2 regions of the Roseovarius salis genome follow, and region 2 is predicted to be linked to the other one. Evidence: riboswitches for the same ligand, from Rfam matches in the RefSeq annotation. Region 2 holds a riboswitch; the other holds the start of a gene.
The links. Region 2 has a riboswitch for thiamine pyrophosphate ahead of thiM (hydroxyethylthiazole kinase). Riboswitches for the same ligand answer to the same signal wherever they lie in the genome.
Positions count from the first base shown of each region.

Region 1: another riboswitch for thiamine pyrophosphate. It lies ahead of thiB (thiamine ABC transporter substrate binding subunit); the one in region 2 lies ahead of thiM (hydroxyethylthiazole kinase).

Region 1 covers NZ_JBISDG010000005.1:72,081-82,835, forward strand. Annotated here, with positions in the region: gene ACH13J_RS03100 (thiamine/thiamine pyrophosphate ABC transporter permease ThiP) at 1-384, opposite strand, end outside; gene thiB (thiamine ABC transporter substrate binding subunit) at 360-1,337, opposite strand; TPP riboswitch at 1,379-1,488, opposite strand; gene serB (phosphoserine phosphatase SerB) at 1,757-2,623, opposite strand; gene ACH13J_RS03115 (phosphoserine transaminase) at 2,783-3,937, shown strand; gene serA (phosphoglycerate dehydrogenase) at 4,034-5,629, shown strand; gene ACH13J_RS03125 (DUF6969 family protein) at 5,714-6,457, opposite strand; gene ACH13J_RS03130 (beta-lactamase hydrolase domain-containing protein) at 6,533-7,285, opposite strand; gene ACH13J_RS03135 (DUF6691 family protein) at 7,331-7,930, opposite strand; gene ACH13J_RS03140 (YeeE/YedE thiosulfate transporter family protein) at 7,930-8,445, opposite strand; gene ACH13J_RS03145 (metallophosphoesterase) at 8,590-9,336, shown strand; gene ACH13J_RS03150 (acetyl-CoA C-acyltransferase family protein) at 9,437-10,612, shown strand; tRNA gene ACH13J_RS03155 (tRNA-Pro) at 10,675-10,751, opposite strand.
Region 2 covers NZ_JBISDG010000013.1:63,479-74,233, forward strand. Annotated here, with positions in the region: gene ACH13J_RS07235 (tetratricopeptide repeat protein) at 1-424, opposite strand, end outside; gene ACH13J_RS07240 (hypothetical protein) at 699-2,129, shown strand; gene ACH13J_RS07245 (SUMF1/EgtB/PvdO family nonheme iron enzyme) at 2,195-3,181, opposite strand; gene ACH13J_RS07250 (hypothetical protein) at 3,196-4,932, opposite strand; gene ACH13J_RS07255 (3-oxoacyl-ACP reductase) at 5,461-6,225, opposite strand; gene tenA (thiaminase II) at 6,222-6,911, opposite strand; gene thiD (bifunctional hydroxymethylpyrimidine kinase/phosphomethylpyrimidine kinase) at 6,908-7,711, opposite strand; gene thiE (thiamine phosphate synthase) at 7,708-8,319, opposite strand; gene thiM (hydroxyethylthiazole kinase) at 8,316-9,104, opposite strand; TPP riboswitch at 9,166-9,264, opposite strand; gene ACH13J_RS07280 (DUF6880 family protein) at 9,306-10,748, opposite strand.

The DNA.
Region 1 (10,755 bases), on a different contig from region 2:
GATCTGCAGGGGTGGCAGGCCGAACAGCCCCGCGATTTCGCTGATCCAGCCGGCCCGGCCGAAGACCTCGAGAAGGCCCAGTATCGCGACGATCACCGGCAGGATGAAGGGCACGCCCAGAAGCGCGATGAGCGTGTTGCGCCCGGGAAACCGCCGCCGCGCCAGCGCCCGGGCGACCGGGACGGCCAGCCCCACGCTGATCAGCGCGGACAAGGTGGCCTGAAAGACGGTGAAACGCAGCGCGGCCCAGTCGGCGGCGGCCATCCCTCCCCCGGGTTCCGCCCGCAGCGCGACGGCGGCCAGCGTGCCAAGGATCAGCGCGGCAAGGCAGGCCGCCGCGCCGATCCCGGGCCACGCCGCTAGCGGCTGAGCGCGGTGCGCCACTCTTCCAGCGCCTCGTCACGAATGGCCGCGGCCTCTTCCGGTGACAGCAGCAGCGACGTCTCAGGCGTCGCCAGCGTGCCGAACCCCTCGGGCAGGCCCGAGTCCGGCGTTACCGCCGGATACATCCAGTTGGTCGTGGGAATGATCGACTGGAACCTGTCGGACACCATGAACTGCAGGAACCGGTCGGCCAGCTCCGGCTGGTCCGTCGCGGCCATCTTCGCGGCGACCTCGACCTGCATGTAGTGGCCCTCGTCGAACATCGCCGCCGCCTTGCTGTCGTCCTCCTCCGCGATCAGGTGATAGGCCGGCGAGGTGGTGTAGGACAGCACCATGTCGGCCTCACCCTCCAGGAACAGGCCATAGGCCTCGGACCAGCCCTTGGTGACGGTCACGATGTTGTCGGCAAGCCCCTCCCATATCCCGGGCGCGGCATCGCCGTAGGCGGTCTTGACCCACATCAGCAGGCCGAGCCCGGGCGTCGAGGAGCGCGGATCCTGGATCAGGATCGAGGCGTCGCTCTCTGCCAGCGCCTCGAAATTGCCGGGCGCGTCGAAATCCTTGTCATGGACGAACGCGAAATGGCCCCAGTCGAACGGCACGAACACCGGGTCGTCCCACGCCACCGGCAGGTCATAGTCCGCGGTGACCGCGTGTTCAGCGAACAGCCCCGTTTCCCTCGCCCGGGCCACGAGGTTGGTGTCGAGCCCCAGCACAACGTCGGCATCCGAGCGGGCGCCCTCCAGCTTGACGCGCGCCAGCAGGGCGGCGCCGTCCTCCACGCCCACGAGGTTGAGATCGCACTCGCAGGTCTCCTCGAACGCCGCCTCGACCTTGGGGCCGGGCCCCCAGTCGGAAACGAAACTGTCATAGGTGTAGACGGTTAACTCCGGTGACTGGGCCGTGGCGGCCGTGGCACCCAGAAGCCCCGCTGCAAATGCAAGATGTTTCATGGCATCCTCCTTTGCGGCGAGAGGCAAGGCGGATCCATTCTTGCAGAAACGGAAACCTTCCCTCCGCCGGTTCTAGCCGGTTCAGGTTCAACGGGTTCGCTTGCGCATCTCAGCCGCGGGCCTGTGGCCCTTGGCACCCCGAGGTGCCTCGCAACCTAGGCGCAAGCCGCGGCGAGGGCAAGGTGTTCGGACAAAAGCATCGAGCCGGAGGCGGGTCGCGCTTGTCCCGCGGCATCGGGGCCACCGCAGGGGCCGACGGGTCAAGCCGTTCACGGGGTCGGGCGGCAGTGGCGCGTGAGGGACGCCTCCGGCGGGAGTATTTGGGGCAAGATGAAGACGGGGCGCCCCGGCGATCTTCATCTTGCCGGAAATACTCCGGGGGTTCGGGGGCTGGCCCCCGATGGACCACGCGGCGCGGCCTATGCGAACGCGTCCCGCGCGTAGCCTTGCAGGTATAACAGCGCCGTCAGGTCGCCGTGGTCGATGCGCACGTCGCATTGCGCGGCGACCGCTGGCTTGGCATGCAGCGCCACGCCGGTGCCGACCCGGCCCAGCATGCCGAGGTCGTTCGCGCCGTCGCCCACGGCGATCACGTCCGATTCGGCGATCCCGAGCCGCGCGGTGATTTCCTGCAGCGCCTGCACCTTGGCCTCGCGGCCGAGGACAGGGCGCGCCACGTCGCCGGTCAGGTGGCCGCCGCGGGCCAGCAGGGTGTTGGCGCGGTGCTCGTCGAAGCCCAGCTCCGCCGCGATCCGCGCCGTGAAGGCGGTGAACCCGCCGGAAACCAGCGCGGTGTAGGCGCCGTGCGCCTTCATCGTCGCCACCAGCGTCCGCCCTCCTGGCATGAGGCTGATGCGTTCGGCCAGAACGGTGTCGATCGCGGTTTCGGGCAAGCCCTTGAGCAGCGCGACCCGCTCCAGCAGCGCGCCCTCGAAATCAAGCTCGCCGTTCATCGCCCGCGCGGTGATCTCGCGCACATGTGCGCCGACGCCCGCGGCCTCGGCCAGCTCGTCGATGCATTCCTGCCGGGTCATGGTGCTGTCCATGTCCGCCAGCAGCATTTTCTTGCACCGTCCCTCGGCGGGCTGCACGACGAGATCCGCACCCATGCCGCGTATCTCTTCGGCGACCTGCGCCTGGTTGCCGGGCAGGGTGGCGAGGGGGATCTCCGCCGCTTCGTCGGGCGCCAGCCATGTGGCCTCGCCCCCGCCCCAGGCGTTGCGGACGGTGTCGACAAGGGTGGGATCCAGCGCGCCGCGGGGCGCGATCAGCGTGGCGATGTACATTGTCCCGGGTTTCCGATCGTAGGCGATGATGTCGCGATTGGTGGCTCAGGCGACGTTCTAGCGACAGATCGAGGCTTGCGAAAGGCCGGTTTCCGGCGTAAAGCCGTCCGTGGGACACCCCTCCCCAACGAGGGGCGACTATCTGGAAGGTTAGGACATATGACAGATCAGAAACCGGCAACGCGGCCGGCCAACCCGCGTTTTTCCTCCGGCCCCTGTGCCAAGCCCCCTGCATTCTCGCTTGAAAAACTGGCCGACGCGCCGCTGGGCCGCAGCCATCGCGCGGCCGTGGGCAAGGCCAAGCTCAAGGCGGCCATCGACGGCACGCGCGAGATACTGGGCATCCCCGACGATTACCGTGTCGGTATCGTGCCCGCCTCGGACACCGGGGCGGTGGAGATGGCCATGTGGAGCCTCCTGGGGGCGCGCCGCGTCGAGGTGCTTGCCTGGGAAAGCTTTGGCGCGGGCTGGGTGACCGACGCGGTCAAGCAGCTCAAGCTCGACGCCGAAGTCAAGGAGGCCGATTACGGACAGATCGTGGATCTCGACGGCGTGGATACCGACAATGACGTGGTGTTCACCTGGAACGGCACCACCAGCGGTGTGCGCGTGCCCAACGGCGACTGGATCAAGGACGACCGCGCCGGGCTGACGATCTGCGACGCGACATCAGCGGCCTTCGCGCAGGAGCTGCCGTGGGACAAGCTGGACGTGACCACCTTCAGCTGGCAGAAGGTGCTGGGCGGAGAGGCCGCGCACGGGATGATCATCCTCAGCCCGCGGGCGGTGGAGCGGCTGGAAAGTTACACCCCGCCCTGGCCATTGCCCAAGATCTTTCGCCTCACGAAGGGCGGCAAGCTCAACGAGGGCATCTTCGAGGGCGCGACGATCAACACGCCCTCGATGCTGGCGGTGGAGGACTACCTGCTGGCGCTGGACTGGGCGCGCTCGGTCGGCGGGCTGGAGGGGCTGCGCGAACGCGCCTATGCCAACCTCGCGGCGGTGCAGAGCTTCGTGGCCGAGCGTGACTGGATCGCCTTCCTCGCCGAGGATCCGGCGGTGCGTTCCAACACCTCTGTCTGCCTGAAGTTCACCGACGACCGGATCGCCGACGGCGCGGCCTTTGCAAAGGCCGTCGTCAAGCGGCTGGAGGCGGAGGGCGTGGCGCACGACATCGGCGCCTACCGCGACGCACCCCCGGGCCTGCGCATCTGGTGTGGCGGCACGGTCGAGGCCACGGACGTGGCCGCGCTGATGCCGTGGATCGAATGGGCCTACGAGGCCGAGATCGCGGCGCTTTCCGAGACGGCGTGAGGGGGGCCGGGCTGAAGCCCGGCCTACGAGATGCTCCGCAGGGTGGGCGCCGGCCCGCCCATGCTTCCGACCAAATTCAATCAAAGGACCAGAAACATGGCTCCCAAGGTACTCGTCTCCGACAAGCTGTCGGAAACCGCCGTGCAGATCTTCCGCGACCGGGGGATCGAGGTGGATTTCATGCCCGAGCTTGGCAAGGACAAGGAAAAGCTGGCCGAGGTGATCGGCGAATATGACGGGCTGGCGATTCGCTCGGCCACGAAGGTGACGCCCAAGATCCTCGACGCGGCCACAAGGCTGAAGGTCGTCGGGCGCGCCGGGATCGGCACCGACAATGTCGACAAGGATGCCGCCTCGAAAAAGGGCGTGATCGTCATGAACACGCCTTACGGCAACATGATCACAACGGCCGAGCACGCCATCGCGATGATGTTTTCCATTGCCCGCCAGATCCCCGAGGCCAGCGCCTCCACCCAGGCTGGCAAGTGGGAGAAGTCCAAGTTCATGGGCGTGGAACTGACCGGCAAGACGCTGGGCGTGATCGGCGCGGGCAACATCGGCGGCATCGTCTGCGACCGGGCACGGGGGCTGAAGATGAAGGTCGTGGCCTACGACCCTTTCCTCAGCCAGGAGAAGGCCGACAAGATGGGCGTGGAGAAGGTCGAGCTGGACGACCTGCTGGCACGGGCCGATTTCGTCACGCTCCACGTGCCGCTGACCGAGCAGACCAAGAACATCCTCAGCCGCGAGAACCTGCAGAAGATGAAGAAGGGCGCGCGCGTGATCAACTGTGCCCGTGGCGGGCTGGTCGACGAGCAGGCGCTGGCCGATCTGATCAAGTCGGGCCACATCGGCGCCGCGGGCTTCGACGTGTTCGCCGAGGAACCCGCGCACGAAAACCCGCTTTTCGGTCTGCCCAACGTGGTGTGCACGCCGCACCTTGGTGCGGCGACGACCGAGGCGCAGGAGAACGTGGCGCTGCAGGTGGCCGAGCAGATGTCGGATTACCTGCTGACCGGGGCGGTGACCAACGCGCTCAACATGCCGTCCGTCACGGCCGAGGAGGCCAAGGTCATGGGGCCGTGGATCAAGCTGTCCGACCACCTCGGCAGCTTCATCGGCCAGATGACGGACGAACCCATCAAGGCGATCAACATCCTCTATGACGGGGTGGCCAGCGAGATGAACCTCGACTCCCTGACCTGTGCCTCGGTCGCGGGGATCATGAAATCAGTCAACCCGGAGGTGAACATGGTTTCGGCGCCGCTGATGGCCAAGGAACGCGGGGTGAAGATCTCGACCACGCGGCAGGACAAGTCCGGCGCCTTCGAGGGCTACATCAAGCTGACCGTCGTCACCGACAAGCGCGAACGCTCCATCGGTGGTACGGTGTTCTCGGACGGCAAGCCGCGCTTCATCCAGATCAAGGGCATCAACATCGACGCCGAGATCGGGCGCCACATGCTTTACACCACCAACCGGGACGAGCCGGGCATCATCGGCACCTTGGGCAACACGATGGGCGGTAGCGGCGTGAACATCGCCAACTTCACCCTCGGCCGGGCCGCGGCGGGCGGCGAGGCGATCGCGCTGCTCTACGTCGATGCCCCGGTTCCCCCCGAGGTCATCGAAAAGCTGCAGGAGACGGGCCTGTTCCAGCAGATCCGTCCGCTGGAATTCGACGTGGGCTGAGTCCGGCCCTTTTGCAAAGAACTGACCCCGCCCGTCGCACGGGCGGGGTTTCGTGTTGATTTCTGCTGGCCGTCGCGCGGCGCTTCAGCCGGGGGGCGCGATGTCCAGCGCGGCCTCCAGTTCGAGGATCTGCCGCGAGAGATCGATCTCGCAGTGCGACACCCGGTAGAGATCGCGATCCTCCAGCACGTCGCCGCCATGCTCTTGCCGCCACGCCGCGATAGCCGCGTCGCGTTCCGCGACCAAACGTTCAATCTGGGGCCGGAAGAGGCCCATCATGCCGGCCAGCCAGTCGCGGGTGTGGCGGTAGGGATTGTCCGCGTCGAGCGTGAATCCCCGGACCATCGCCGTGACCTCGCCACCGTCGCGCCAGTCCTCACCCGTCACCCACCTGTTGGTGGTGAACAGCGCGATGGGCTGGCTCTGCGCGTCCATGGAGATCCCGACAAGGTGGCAGGGACGTCGGCCGGTTTCATCCGCCGGGGCATGTGAACAGCCATGTCCGCCGCCCCCGGTCTCGGCCGACGGGGCCGTGGAGGGGTAGACGAAGACATGGAAATGACCGTGTTCGCCGGGCCCGCGGTGTGCCTCGGGGTGGGCGTGGTAATAGAACTGCACGCCGTTCTGCCGGTCGCGTATGTCGTGTTCGGGGTAATGCGCCCATGCCTCAATGCTGTCGTCGCCGGGCATCAGGGCGGAAACCACCGTTTGCCCCTTTGCGCCGAGCGCCTGCGCGGCCAGCAGCAGGCGTTCGGCCGCGGCGTGCATCGTCTCCAGCTCGTCCTGCGGGAGATCCGCAAGAGGCGGCATGCGGGGATCGCGTGTCATCGCGTCACTCCTGTCGCGAAAGGGGCGGCCCGCATGTGCGCGCCGCCCCTGGTTGGCACGGTCCGGCCGGACTTGTCAGTCCTGTTCCGGCAGGGGATCCATCCCGAGGATTTCACGCACCTTCCACTCGCGGCTGGGCTTGAGCCCGACGGTGCGCCCTTCCTGCACGGCGATCTTTTCGGGCACCCCGGCCCCGGCGCGGTAAAGCGCCCAAGCGGCGCCCACCCGGTTGGATGACTGGCAGTGCATCAGGATAGGGTAATTGGCCGGGTCGTTGATGATCTCGGTAATGCGGGCGACCTGGTCGGCCACGGGTGCGCGTTCCGAGACGGGCACGTTGAGATAGGTAAGCCCTGCCGCCTCGGCGCGTTCACGCTCCTTGGCGGTGCCTTCCTCGGCGGTATTGAGGCTCAGAACCGTGGCAAAGCCCACCGCCTTGGCGATCGCGTACCCGTTTTCCGAGACGGCGCCGCCCGTGCCGACATACGGCGCGGCCCGCAGGTAATTCGTGACCACGCCGGGCATCGTGTCGCCGTAGGCGGCCTGCGTGTAGCCGGCGGGAACGTCGAACGGGTTGTCCGAGGCTGTCTCTGCCGACGCCTTGTAGGCGGGTTTGTCCGTCTCGTCGCCGTCGTCGGCGGCCACGCCGCAGGGGTTGGCGACCGCACAGGGGTTGGCGATGGCGCAGGGATTGCTCTGGGCATGGGCGGCGGAGACCACCTGCGGCAGAAAGCCCGCGCTGCCTTGTGTGCCGGTGTCGCCCCCGGCCGCACCGGCGGCCATGGCGGCCGCGGGCAGCAGTGCGAGAAGAGATTTCCGTTTGCTCATGGCGTTTCCTTTCGCGTTGAACTCAGTCTCGAATTTCGTGCGTTTTCAGGCGGTGTCGTCGGTGCCGGCCGGTCCGATCGGTCCGCCGAAACGGCGTTCCAGCCGACTGCCGATTCGGAATCCCGCCACGGCCAGCGCGGCGAGCACCAGGAGGATCACCCAGGTCGGCACCCCGAAGAGTTGCGGCAGGGTCTGGCCCTTGGGGCCCTGCGCGGCGAGGTAGAACCCCTCGAGCGGCTCGTAGGCCCACGCGAACACGCCAACGCCCAGAACCATGCCCAGCATGAAGACCAGCGCGTCCAGCCGCCCGGAGGCAAGGCCGGCGACCGAAGTGCCGGGGCAGTAGCCACCGATGGCGAACCCCGCGCCGATCAGCAGGCCGCCCGCCGCGATCGCCCAGAAGAAGCTCGTGGGCACGTAGACCTTGTCAGGCCCGAAGACGCCGAAAACATCCAGCAGCCAAAGACCCGTCGCCGACACGATCACGGCGGTGAACATCACCTTGAAAACCGACCAATCCTGCAGCCGGAACTGCGCGGTCAGCTTGCGAGGGCTGGCGAACCCGGCCGCCTCGAGCATGTAGCCGAACAGCACACCGGCCAGCAGCCCGGCGGCGACGCCATTGTCGTAGAGCGGTTGTTCCATCACTCCCAAACCCTCCGCGTCAGCATGGAAAACAGAAAGCCCCCGATGAAGAAGGCGATGAGGAAAATGAACGCGGCGACAGCCAGCGTCGCACCCCCGGACAGCCCAAGGCCCGAGGTGCAGCCCCGCGCGAGCCGTGCGCCGAAGCCGGTCAGAACGCCGCCCCCGAGCGCCAGCGCCAGCCGAAGGCCCGCGCCGGTGCCCGGCCCGCGCTCGATCGAGGGGCGGAAGCGCCGCGCCGAGTAGCTCCCCAGCAGCGCGCCGACGAAGAGGCCGATCACTTCCCATGTGATCCAGCCCAAAAGCGGCGCCCCGGCCTGAAGGTAACGGCCGAGATAGGCATTTTCGGCCGTGGCCTCCGGCATCAGCCAGCCCCCGGCGGTCGCGGCTGCACGGGTGAAGAACCCGCTCGCGCCGAGCCCGTGCCCGGTGATCACGAAGGTCAGCAGAAGGGCGAGGCCGAGGCCCACCCCGGCCAGAAGCGGTGGCCAGTAAGGCCGGGAACGGTCCTGCATCCGGTATCTCCTTTTGTCACGATCGGTTGTAGGCCCGGCCGCGCTGGTGGCCGGTGCGTGTTGCGAGCATTATATTCAAGAAAAGGAATATTTTCAAGTGACGATGGCACCGCGTCACGGACCACCGGCACGTGCAGGGTTGTCGTGACGGGGCGGGATCATCACCTTGAACGCATGATGTTTCTCGTGATTCCGGATATTCATGGACAAAAGGCAGAGCTGGACCGCGTTCTGCGGCTGGCAGACGCGCAATGCGGCAGGGGCGCGCGAATCGTTTTCCTTGGTGATCTGGTCGACCGCGGCCCCGACAGCCGCGGCGTGATCCAGACGATCATCGACGGGATCGAGGCCGGGCGCGACTGGATCGTGCTGCGGGGCAATCACGACCAGATGTTTCTCGACTTCCTGCGCGCGGCCGAGCGTGGCGACACCGATCTGCGCGCCGGTGCGGGTTGGCTGGGCGGCAATCTCGGCGGGATCGAAACGCTGCGCTCCTACGGCATCGACATTCCCATCGACGCTGCCGGCTGGCGGGTGGTGGCCGACAGCGTTCCCGGCCGCCACAAGAAATTCCTCGCCGGCCTGCCCTTTTGCCACGAGACACAGGACCATTTCCTGGTGCATGCCGGCATCCGCCCCGGCGTGCCGCTATCGCACCAGGACAGAAGCGACATGATCTGGATCCGCGAACCCTTTCTTTCCGACACGCGCGACCACGGCAAGCTGATCGTGCACGGCCACACCCCCGTCGAGACACCGACGCATTTCGGTAACCGTGTCAATCTCGACGGCGGGGCCGGCTGGGGACGGCCACTGAACGTTGCCCGTTTCGACGGACCGGACATCAGCCTGCTGACCGAGGCCGGGCCACAACCGATCCGCCGGGCCTGAGGCATGGCCGCGGCCGGACCGTTGCGCGGGCCGCACGAGCTGTTCCATTTGTCCGCGCGCCCGTATACGCTTTCCCAAACGGATCCGGGAGGAAGGCACCATGACCGATATCGTCCTGCTCGATGGCGCCCGCACGGCCATCGGAACATTCGGCGGCAAATTGTCCGGCACGCCGCCCATCACGCTGGGCGCCCACGTGGCCCGGCACGCGATGGAGCGTTCGGGCGTGGAGCCCGGTCAGATCGGCCATGTTGCCTATGGCACCGTCATCAACACCGAGCCGAAGGACATGTACCTCAGCCGTGTTGCCGCCGTCGAGGCGGGCATCCCCGAAACAACGCCGGCGATGAACGTCAACCGCCTCTGTGGATCGGGGGCGCAAGCCATCACGTCCGTCATGCAGTCTCTCATGCTGGGCGATGCCGATTTTGGCCTCGCGGGCGGGGCGGAATCCATGAGCCGCGCGCCTTTTGCCATCACCGAGCAGCGCTGGGGCGCCAAGATGGGCGATGTCAGGACGCTCGACATGATGGTTGGCGCGCTCAGCTGCCCCTTCGGCACCGGCCATATGGGCAACACCGCCGAGAACGTGGCGGCCGAGCACGGCATCTCCCGCGAGGATCAGGACGCCTTTGCCGCCGAGAGCCAGCGGCGCGCGGCGCGGGCGATCGAGGCAGGCCATTTCGCCGCCCAGATTGCCCCGATCGAGGTGCGGGTCAAGCGCGAGATGATCCCCTTCGATACCGACGAGCATCCCAAGGAAACCACCGAGGAGGCGCTCGCCGGGCTGCGACCCGTCTTTCAGAAGGATGGGACGGTCACGGCAGGCAATGCCAGTGGCATCAATGACGGTGCCGCCGCGCTGGTCTTTGCCCGGGCCGAGGCAGCCGAGAATGCCGGGCTCAAGCCCAAGGCGCGCATGCTGGGATACGCCCATGCCGGCGTGCGCCCCGAGGTCATGGGCATCGGGCCCGTGCCGGCGGTGCAGTCGCTCATGGAAAAGACCGGCCTCGCGGTCACGGATTTCGACGTGATCGAATCGAACGAGGCCTTCGCGGCACAGGCGGTCGCGGTCAACCGTGGTCTCGGACTCGACCCGGCCAAGGTAAACCCCAATGGCGGGGCCATCGCCCTGGGGCATCCGGTGGGCGCCACCGGCGCGATCCTGACGGTCAAGGCCCTTTACGAGCTGGAACGAACGGGCGGGTCCAAGGCGCTGGTGACGATGTGCATAGGCGGCGGCCAGGGCATCGCGCTGGCGCTGGAACGGCTCTGACCCGGGCAGTGCAACGCCCAGGCGGGTCCGGTTTGAGTTGGTGACCGCGTTTTGCCGATTACTGGTCGGAGTGGCAGGATTCGAACCTACGACCCCCGCCTCCCGAAGACGGTGCTCTACCAGGCTGAGCTACACTCCGACCG
Region 2 (10,755 bases):
CCTTGCGGTATTCCGAGACAGCGCGCTCATGATCCTCGCGGACGGGCCCGATTCCGAAATTGTAGTAATCGCCCAGCTTGGTGTGCGCGGCGGCAATTCCTGCCCCCGCTGCCATGGAAAAGACCTCCAGCGCGTGTTCATGCGCGCCTTCGCGTTGCATGATCACCGCCAGGTGGAACAGGGCCGCCGGATCGGGCTGCGCGCCGATCACGGCGACCTCGCAATGCGCGCGGGCCTTGCCGAGCGTCCGGAAATGCGTCGTCAACGCCTCGCGGCTGACGGGTGCGCCGGCATCGGGCTCACCCGCGATCGCCCGGCATTCAGCCGCGGCATCGCCGGCCGACCGCGCCCCGCCGGCCCAGAACCCGGCGATCCCGGCAAGGGCCAGCCCCATAACCGCTGGAAGCATCCTGTAATTCGTCATTGCAAAACCCTCTTGTCAATCGCACCCGACACGCGCCTGCCCCCAGGTTGCCAGCCGCGCGGGCAGATTTCCACTTATTGTTAAAGCGCACGGCCCGGGCGCACGCAAACATGCACAATACGCATTCCCAATTTGCTCTTGTCTCAACGACATGCGGCAAACTCCCGCGCGTGCAAGCCTTGGCAGGCGGTTTCCTGCCGGTCCCCGGCGCTTTGCCCCGTGCAAGTTGACCGGCTTATTGCGGCGTTAAATGTTCCTCCATAAGGGACAGAGCATGACATCCGAATCCTCGCTCGAAACAAGAACGCGCCCTGGCCGCGCCGTATCCTCCATGTCAGCCTCCAAGGGGGCCATCATCATGGGGATATATCTCGTTGGAATGACGGCCATCGCGGCGGGCGCCTACGGGCTGCGCGATCATGGCCGGGCCGACCGGGTTGCGGCGCAAGAGGCTGCAAAACCGGTCCCGGTCGACCATGTCGACGTCACCATGCTGCCCTCCGTTATGGACCCGGGCGTTTCACCGCCCCGGAAACCGGAGCTGCGCGCCCGCTCCAATACCGTCATGCCGGAACTCCCCCGGCTGGCCGCGCTATATCCCGGAAACACGCGGATCGACGACGATCTCGCCTCGCCGCTGTCGCGAATCTACCATGGCGCGCCCCCGGTGGTGCCGCCCGCGCGTCCATTGCAAATGTCTCCGCAGGCGGGCGTTCAGCCCCGTGACACCGCGCCGTTGCAGGCGTCTTTGCGGCCCAGAACGCGCCCCGACGGCCTGCGGCCCGCCGCTCCCGGCCCCGTTGTGGCGCGGCTCGCCAGCACGGCGCGGACGGATGAAACCGAAGCGGCGGAACGGGCACAGCCGACGGCCCTGCCCGCGGCGCCGCGCATCGCCAAGACCTCGGGGCGCTGCCCCAGCCGGCTGGCCCGCGACATGCCCCGCCGCCCCGGCAACGCGCAGGACGCCGGAACCGTCATGACCAGCGTGCGGGGAATGGACGGCAGCAAGCGGGACCGCCATGTCCTGCGCGAAATCCTTGCCGGCAACATGCCCGGCTTTCTCCGCAGCCTCCGGCCCGTCAACATCAAGGGCACGGCGGCGGATGGCACCCCCGCCGAGATCACGATCTGCGTGACGCCGGACTACCTCGCCCTCGGGAGCGACCGGAACTTCGTGCGGGTCCCGCTCGGCCTGCGTGCAGCCACGCGTATCGGGGGGGAATTCAACATGCTGCTGCCGACACCGCGCATGGTTGACATGATCTATCGCGCGGCCGATTTGCAGCTTGCGCCGAGCCCGATGTCCCCCGGCCCGCAGATGACGTCGACCGAATACCTGTTGCGCCACAACGCCACCGTCGAGGCACAGCGCAAGCGCGCCGGCGCCGCACCGGGCACGCTGATCTCCGGCCACAAGAAGGACTTGGTGCTGACCAATCGGCTTGCGTCGAAACGCGGTCGGGTCGCGATTTATGGCTGGCACCGCCGCAACGGCCGGCCGATCCAGCCGCTCAGCACGGTTCACGGGGCGGCATATGCCGATTACAGCCACGGCGTGCGCCTTGTAAGCCGGACGGCCTTTCTCAACGGCAAACCGGTGGACCTGCGCGGCCTGATCGCCGATCCGCAGTATGCCGGGCTACTGAGTAACGAGGGCCCGGTCGGTGGGCCCCGGCTTCGGATGGCGGCGCTGGCCGCCAACTGACGACGCCTGATGCATGAAGGGCGCCCGCCGGGCGCCCTTTCATCCGGCGCCTTGGCCAGCCCTGTCTACTTGATGTCCTTGAAGCAGCGGAACCCGAGGTGATAATTGCGATGGCTGCTCGGTGACATCACGCGGCTTCCGTGCCAGTACGGCGCGCGCCACCGGCTCCAGTGCGTGTGCGCACGCACCGTGTCCCAGATAAACCAACTGCCCTTCATCTCGGTCACGCCGAGCGTCCGGCTCCCCCGGCTCGCCATTTGGTCCGGCGACAGGGGGAGGTTCATATGCTCGGCCGCGTTGCCGTCGAGGTCGTACACGCCGAGCGGGCTGCGGCATTGGGGAAAGCTGCCGGCCGGGTAGGTGTTCGACCCGCAGCCGCGGAAGCTCCCGCCATTGCAGCCGGGGCTCTTGTGGCTACCCGTCGCACAGACACCTGCACGCCAGTTCTTGCCGATGCTGTAACGCGCGCTCGACTGGTACTTGGCGTTGTGGGCCCGGCGGGCGGCCTGGACGCTCCGTCCAAAGAAATAATCCGGCGGGGTGAGCGCCCCGTGCGACGCGCCTTCCCATTCATGCGCGTCACCCATCCGTTTGCCCTCGGCCCAGCATAATTCCGCGGCTTCCTTGGCGCGCACCCATGTCACCGGATACATCCCCGGCACGTTCGGATACTCGAACATGTCTGCGCATACTGTCGCGTCCTGCGGTGTCTGGGTGGCCGGATCGTAAAGCGGCGCCATGAAGGGTTCGCCACAGATGCGCTCGAACCGGGCATTCCGGTAATAGCTGCGCGGGTCCGAGCCGAGCTTTGCCGTCAGCTGCTGAGGCGTCATCGGGTGCCGGGTGACAGCCGGGTTTCCCTGGCCGATGAACTGGGATTCGGCGAATATGGCGCGTATCCGCTTCATCTCGGCATTGCTCAGCCCACGCGCCTGCTGCATTTCGCGGAACATTTTCTCGTTGTTTTCCTGGAGCGTCTGAGCCACGGCCGGCACTGCAACGCTCAAGACCGCTAAGCCGGCCGCCAAAGCGGCTATTCTGATCTTGGCCATCGTGTTTCCCGTTTCTATTTCCTCAGCAAATAGATGAAGTCCCTGTTATCCGCGAATCCGACGAAGCGGGGGATCGGCGACCCGTCCCGCGCCCGTGAATCGATCGCCGACATGCCCCGCACGAGATGCTGGGGCGCCAGCCGTCCATCCTGTTTCTGGTAGAGCGCCATGTAGGTGTGCTCTTGGGAGTTCATATCCAGCAGCATGGCATGTTCGCAGCCATACGCCTGGAACGTGCGCGCCATGCCCGAGGGCGTAACGGTTGAAAAATAGGCATAAATCAGGAATTTGCGCCCGTTGACGGTTTTCATGCACGCGCCGGCCCTCAGGGTGCGCAATTCCGCCTTGGCCGATCCCGACCAGTTCCCGCCCAGCCAGCTGGTGACCTGCGCGCCGGGAACGCCGTTCTCGATCAGCGGCACGCCGTTCTGCCGGGCGAATTTCACCCGCGGCAAGAGTTCCTGATCCTCCTTCTGCCATTTCCGCATGTGTATGCTGCCGTCATCCAGCACGAAGATGGTCGAGAGGCCCGGATGGAGCTTGCTGAAAAGAACGCCGTTGGCGAGGAAGCCATAGTGATGCCCGTAATTCGTGAACGCCTTTTCGCCCGCGCGCCACGCCCCGTGATCGCGCTTGAAGCCGCCGGCGAATGTGGCGGCCACCTGATCGGTCAGCGCCGGGCTCAACATCCCGGTCCGCACAACCGGGTCGGACGTGTTGAACCCGTCCGGTCCGGGCAACCGCGGGTTCCTGCCCGCGCCGCTGGGGCGCGATGACCAGTTGAGCCGTGGATGGTCCGTGCCGGGTACGTATCCAAGCTCGAACCGCGACAGGTCGAACGCGACGAGGTACACGTCGGCGCGACGCTCGACCGTGTCCAGCCGGTGCGTCCGCCCGGGACCGTCAAGAACGTCGGGGTGAATCATCCCCGGCTGCATGGCGCTGGCGTAAATGCCGGGGGCATCCTTGACCGCGTACCAGCTTCCGGCTTGCGTGCCGCCCTCGGCCCCCTCCAGATCGAAGCCGAAATAGGCCCGGAACACGGGATGTTGCGATAGTTTCGCCTTGCCAAGCGCGTCGGCCACGTCACCAGCATTGCCACCGGCTATCACCTCCCCGGAACTCATGTAGGCATCCTCGTAGAAAGACCCCTTGATCAGCCCGACAATGCTTTCGCCAAAGACCACGTTGTCACGCAGGAACTCGGCCACCGCCTCGCGGCTCGTGCGCGACCCGCGGACCTCGTTACGCACGAATGCTTGCTTGTTGCACACCGGGGCGAAAGGTAAACGCGACTCCCGCGCCTGCGCCAGTTCGGATGTTCGCCCCGCCCAAGGCGTGCAACGCTCGGTGACGCCGTCACGCTCGAAAATCAGCGCCGGCACGTCCCCGGCCCGCAGCGAAAGGGTGGTTTCGGCCGGGTCCGTGAGTTCCAGATGATAGGTGCGGCTTTGCCCATACCCGGTGCCCGTCGCGATATCGAGCAGGAACCATGTATTGAACCCCGGATTCAGAGAGGTCAGCTTTATCTCCGTACCGTCGGCGGCGGTGACCGCCGCGGCGCGGCGAAACGGTTGGATCTCGAGAATGGATTTGGGCCTGTCGGCCTCGTATTCGGCCCACTGTCGCGCAAGCAGTTCGCCGTCGGCGCGCACGAGGTCAGTGGCATGCCCCTCTCGCGGACTGCCAAGCGAGACCAAGCTTGCGATGGCTGCGATCAGGACTGGTTTGAAACACGACGTTTTCGGCACGAAATCCTCTCCCCGGCACAAATTCCAGCCGCCGACATCCGTTCGGGCGCTGCTTTAGCTATCCAAATTCCCGGGCCGGCAGCGCGCGCTGCCACCGTCCGGGTGTTAATGCTATTGTGGAGGCCCAAACTTCTCAAGATGTTGATTGCAGGCTCAGCGCATTACCAAACCGCCGCGAACACCGCGCGCGCCACCGTAATCGGTTCAAATTTTTCACGCCGATCCGATCCAACACACGAAAAAGGCCGCATCAACCGATGCGGCCTGATCTGTTGGTTGCGGGAGCAGGATTTGAACCTACGACCTTCAGGTTATGAGTCGTGGCGAACGAACCATGAACAATCACGCGGAACCGCGAGTTCTTGCGCAGTTTCCGACACTTGCCGATCCCGGAGGCGCGGTTCCGCTGCGCACGATCTGTCGGGATTGCGCAGCGTTTTTCGGCCTCGTGCTTCCACAATGCTTCCAAGGGGCCGAGACCTGATTTTCCGGTAGCACGACCATCACGCTTGCTGCTCCAGTGCGGTATCAATCGAAAACCAGCCCGCCATCCACGATCAGGTTCTGACCGGTGACCGACCGCGCCCATGGCGACGCGAAGAACAGGGCCGCATCGGCCAGCTCCTCCGGCGTCGTCACGCGACCGAGTGGGGTCTGCCCGGCGACGATGTCGAATACCGCATCGGGTGTCGCGGCGCTGGCGTCGGTGGTGCGCAGCAATCCGCCCGAGACCATGTTGACCGTGACGCCGAGAGGGCCAAGCTCCTTTGCCGCGGTGCGCGTGAAGGCCAGGAGCGCACCCTTGGCGGCCGTATAGTCGTGATAGGGCACCACCGGGTTCTGCAAAAGGTTCGTGCCGATGGTCACGACACGCCCGAAGCCTCGCGTCTCGAAATGCGGGCGCAGGGGCTGAATGCAGTTGAGCGCGCCCCCGACCGCTGTTTCCGTCTGTCGCGCGATCTCGGTCCAGGTCAGGCGCTCGAGATGCGCCCGCGCATCGCCGTTAAAGGAGAAGTCGGCGAGTGCGTTGTGCACCAGAACGTCGGGCGGGCCGAGCCTCTCGACGATCTCGTCGACCATCCGGGCGACCGCCTGCGCATCGGTCACGTCGGCGACAAACGCTGCGACGCGCGGGCCGAGATCGGACGCGAGCGCGTCGGCCGCCTCCTTGCTCCTTCGGTAGTTGATCGCGACCTTCGCCCCCTCTCGCGCAAAGGCACGCGCGAGTGCGGCGCCGAGGCCGCGGCCCCCGCCGGTAATCAGTACAGTTTGTTCGTTCAGTGGCAGGGTCATGCTGTTATTCCTTCTTTCGGGGTTGTGTCGGGCCAGGTTTCCAGCCGCCAGGCACTGTCCCAGAACATCCATTCCAGAAGCGCGCTTTTCGTGAAGGCCGCTTTCATGCGCGCCAATTCCGTGGCGCTCGCGGCCGCACCAAGACGGTCGACCAAGGCGCACATGCGGGTGACAGAAGCATCGAAGTCTGCCCCTGCATAAGTGTCGATCCAGGCGCGATAGGGGTTGTCGGCGCCGGCTTTTGCATGAATGTCGTTGCCGACATCGCGATAGACCCAGAAACAGGGAAGCAGGGCCGCCACGGCCTCGCCCACACTGCGCGTTGCGGTCGTAGCCACAAGGAAGCTGACATAATGCGCGCAAGCCGGGCTGGGCGGGGTGGCGGCAAAGGCCGCGGGGTCAACCCCGAACAGGCCCATGTAATGCGCGTGCAACTGCCGCTCGACTGCAATGGCTCCGGCGCCGGAGCCAGCGAGTTGGGCCACGGCCTCGGCATCTGGGGCGCTGGTCGCAGCAGAGGCAAGCGCTCGCGCAAAGCCCTCGAGGTAATGCGCGTCCTGAATGATATAGTGGCGGAACACCTCTTGCGGCAGCGTGCCGTCGGCCAGCGCGCGGTTGAACGGCATGGCGCGGATATCGGCACAAAGCTGGGCGTTTTCTTCCAGCACGGTTTCGGTGAAGCTCATGGCCTGACCTCCTTCATGATGTGGAAATGGTGCGTCGGCCCATGCCCGTGTCCGACCGTCAGCGCATCAGCCTCAGCGATGGCGGCGGCGACGTAAGCCTTGGCCTCTGCTGCCGCGCGGCCCAGGGGCAGGCCATGTGCGAGGAACGTCGCGAGCGACGACGAGAGGGTGCATCCCGTGCCATGCGTCTTGTGCGTAGCGTGGCGCGAGCCGGGCAGCCAGGTCAGACCCGTGGCCTCGACCAGCAGGTCGGGACAGTCTTCGCCGCCGAGGTGCCCGCCTTTCAGAAGCACCGCCTCGGGGCCGAGATCGAGGAGCGCACGCGCCTGCGCCGCCATGCCTTCCCGCGTCGTGGCCTCTTTGGCTCCCAGCAGATCGGCAGCCTCGGGCAGGTTCGGCGTGATGACCGTGGCGCGGGGCAGCGCGTCGCGCAGGGCGGCCACCGCCTCGGCTTCGAGCAGGCGGTCGCCGCTCTTGGCCACCATCACCGGGTCGAGTACCACCGGCGCCTCAAGTCCCTCCATCGCAGTGACGACCGACGCCACGGTCGCGGCGCCCCCAAGCATGCCGATCTTGACCGCGTCGATCCGGATATCCGCCCGGATCGCGGCGATCTGGGCGGCGACAAAATCCGGGGCCACCATCTGCACTCCGCTCACGCCGCGGGTATTCTGTGCCGTCAGCGCAGTGATCGCGGCCATTGCATAGCCGCCGCAGGCCGAGATCGCCTTGACATCGGCCTGGATGCCGGCCCCACCCGAAGGATCGGAGCCCGCGATGGAAAGGACGTTGGGGATCATGCCTGCCTCCATTCCTGCAACAGGGCACGGGTCGCCACTTCAGGGTCGGGCGCGCGCACCACGGCCGAAACGACGGCGAGTCCCGCCGCCTCTGCGCGCCGCACCGGTTGCGCATCGCCGAGGCCGAGGCCACCGATCGCCACCGCCGGAACCCGCGACCGGGCGGCGATACGCGCGAGGCCATCGAAGCCTATGGGGGCGGCATGATCCGGCTTGGTTGCCGTGGCCCGGATCGGCCCGGCACCGATGTAGTCGACACCGGAAGGGATCGCGGCACATTGCTCGGCCGCCTCGACCGACAGTCCGAGGATCTTTCCCGCGCCGAGACGGGCGCGCACCGCGCCCGGATCGCCATCGCCCTGGCCGATATGCAGCCCGTCGGCGCCGGAGGCCACCGCGACCTCCAGCCGGTCGTTGACGATCAGCTTGACGCCGAGCGGAGCAAGCTCGGCCATCAGCATGCGGGCAAGCGCCACCAGATCGGCATCCGACGCAGTCTTGTCGCGCAGTTGCACGGCCCAGGCCCCGCCGCGCGCCGCCGCGCGCGCCTGGTCGGCGACCGCGTGCGGGGCGCCCGGATCCGTGATGACGTAAACGGCGCCGATCATGCCGCGCTCACCCTGGCGCCAGCGTCGAGCGCCTCTGGAGTCAGCGCCGCCAGCGCATCGAGGAAGGCCGGCTGAAAGCTGCCCGGGCCTTGGGCATTTCCAGCAGCATGCTCCCCGGCCAGACCGTAAAAGGCGAGCGCCGCCGCGGTCGCCTCGAGCAACGGTTGACCCACGCAGAAGGCCGCGATCACACCGTTGAGCGAGCAACCCATCACCGTGACACGCGCCATGAGCGCATGCCCGTTGGCCACCCGATACCCCTTCGACCCGTCGGTGACGTAATCGACCGGGCCGGAAACGGCGACGACGCCACCCGTGCTTTGCGCCAGCGTCCGCGCCGCCTGCATCGCCGCCTCGACACTGTCGCCCGCATCGACCCCGCGCGCCGCGCCTGACAGCCCCGCCAGCGTCAGGATCTCGGAGGCGTTGCCGCGGATGACGCTCGGCCCGAGGTCGATGAGCCTTTGCGACAAGTCCCTCCGGAAGCGTGTCGCCGCCACGCCGACCGGATCGAACACCCAGGGCCTTGCGGCGCCGTTCATCACGACGGCGGCCTCCTCCATCGCGGCGCCCCAGTCGGGGTCGGCTGTGCCGATATTGACCGTGAGCGCCTGCGCAAGACCTGCGAACTCCGCGGCCTCTTCGCGCGCATGCACCATCGCCGGGGACGCGCCCGCGGCAAGCAGCACGTTGGCCATGAAATTCATCGCGACGAAGTTGGTGATGTTGTGCACGAGCGGCGCGGTGTCGCGCATGCACGCAAGGTGATGTCCGGGTGCGTCCATGTTTCTCCCTGTCCTGACGCAGGGAGACGCGATACGGGGAACGGATAAGCACTTGGCCCTGTTCGTCGCACCGCGGACTTCCTACGCCAGCATGATCTGGTTCAGGTTCGAAGGGTGCTTCTCAGCCCGCGGTTATCCGCGAACGCCCCTGTCCGTGCTCGGACAATATCGCAAACTGCTATGAGGTCAATGCCTTGCCATCTAGACGTCGGCGGTGAGGGACCAGAAGCCGAACTTCCTGTCGTGCTCCTCCTTCAGCCGGGCGACGTAGGCGTCGTGCGTCTCGAACGCGCCGAAATCCGGGATGTCCCGCGCGAGCCGGGCGCAGGAGACCAGGTGCTCGGCGGCATAGCGATACCGCTTCGCCCGGGATCTGGTGAGCGTGAAGTCGATCATCGCGCGGAGAACCAGCGTTGCAGCCAGCGGATGACGTTCTGACAGGGCCTCCGCCGCGGGGGCGAGATACTCGTAGTGGTCGCCGTCGATCTCATCATGCCGGGCCACCAGGAGGTCTGCGGCGCGATCCAGCGCCGGCCAGTCGAGGAAGAACTGCAGGGCGTGAAGAAGGCTCGGATAGGCCATGGCGTGCGCCATTGCCCGCTCCTCGGCCTCGATGTCGTCGAAGTCGGGAAGCCGCTTGAGATAGGCCCTCAGGTAGCTGTCGGAGAGCGTGCGCTCGAAGCAGTCCCACCGGAACGCCTGCGCCTCCTCGCCGCGACCCAGCGCCTCCAGCGTCTGCAGGCGAATGTCCTGCCACGCCAGCGGAACCCGCAAGCCGTCGCCGAGCTCCGCGCGCTCGAGGAACCCCAGCGCCTCGCCCGCCCTGCCGGCCGCGAGCAGGCGCTGCGCGATCTCGGCAGCGATCTGCGGCACCTTCCGGGTGTTCGGATCGTACTGGGCGATGAAGCCGTCGACGTCGCCCTGCGCATCGGCGATGTCCTTGAGCGCCATGGCGACCGTGCTCGCGCGCTCGCGCGCCCGCATCTCGTGCTCGTAGGTGGTGCCGCCCGGGCCCCAGCCCACCGCCTTCCACTGGTCCTTCGGCGGCACCGGCGCGGGCGAGCGACCGAGGTCCTCGGCCAACGATTTCAGTCCCGCCAACCCCTCGTCGCCGAGCGCTGGCGCCATGATGCCGACCAGACCATCATACTGGCCATAGCCGTTGTCCTGCAGCGCATCGAGAACAGTGCCGGCGAGTGCCTGCGGATCAGGCCGGACCGTTGCCGCGAGCTGACCCAGATCGGCGCAGGCCTGGTGGAAGATGCCGATGACGGTGCCGCTGGAGTCGTCGCAACGCTCGAACACCGGCGTGGCGAGCGCCATGAACCGCCACATCAGCGCCAGCGCCTCGTCCGGATCGGCGGGCGCAATCTGCTCGACGATGGCGCGCCGCTGGGTTTCGAGATCCGTGACCAGCGCCTTGCGGTTCTTCCAGGTGATGAAGCTGCGGGCGCGGGCGATGCTTGTCAGCCGCTTGGTGATCTCCCGCGCGGCCTCCCTCGGGCTCTGGGCGCCCGCCAGCGCCAGCCGCAGCTTGCGCTTGGCAGCCGCGTTGCCGGTGCTGACCTCGATCAGCAGCTGCGCCAGGCGCTCGGCGCCCAGCGCTTCGAGGTTCTTCGCATTGAGGGTGGTCTTGGAAGCCATCGGATCG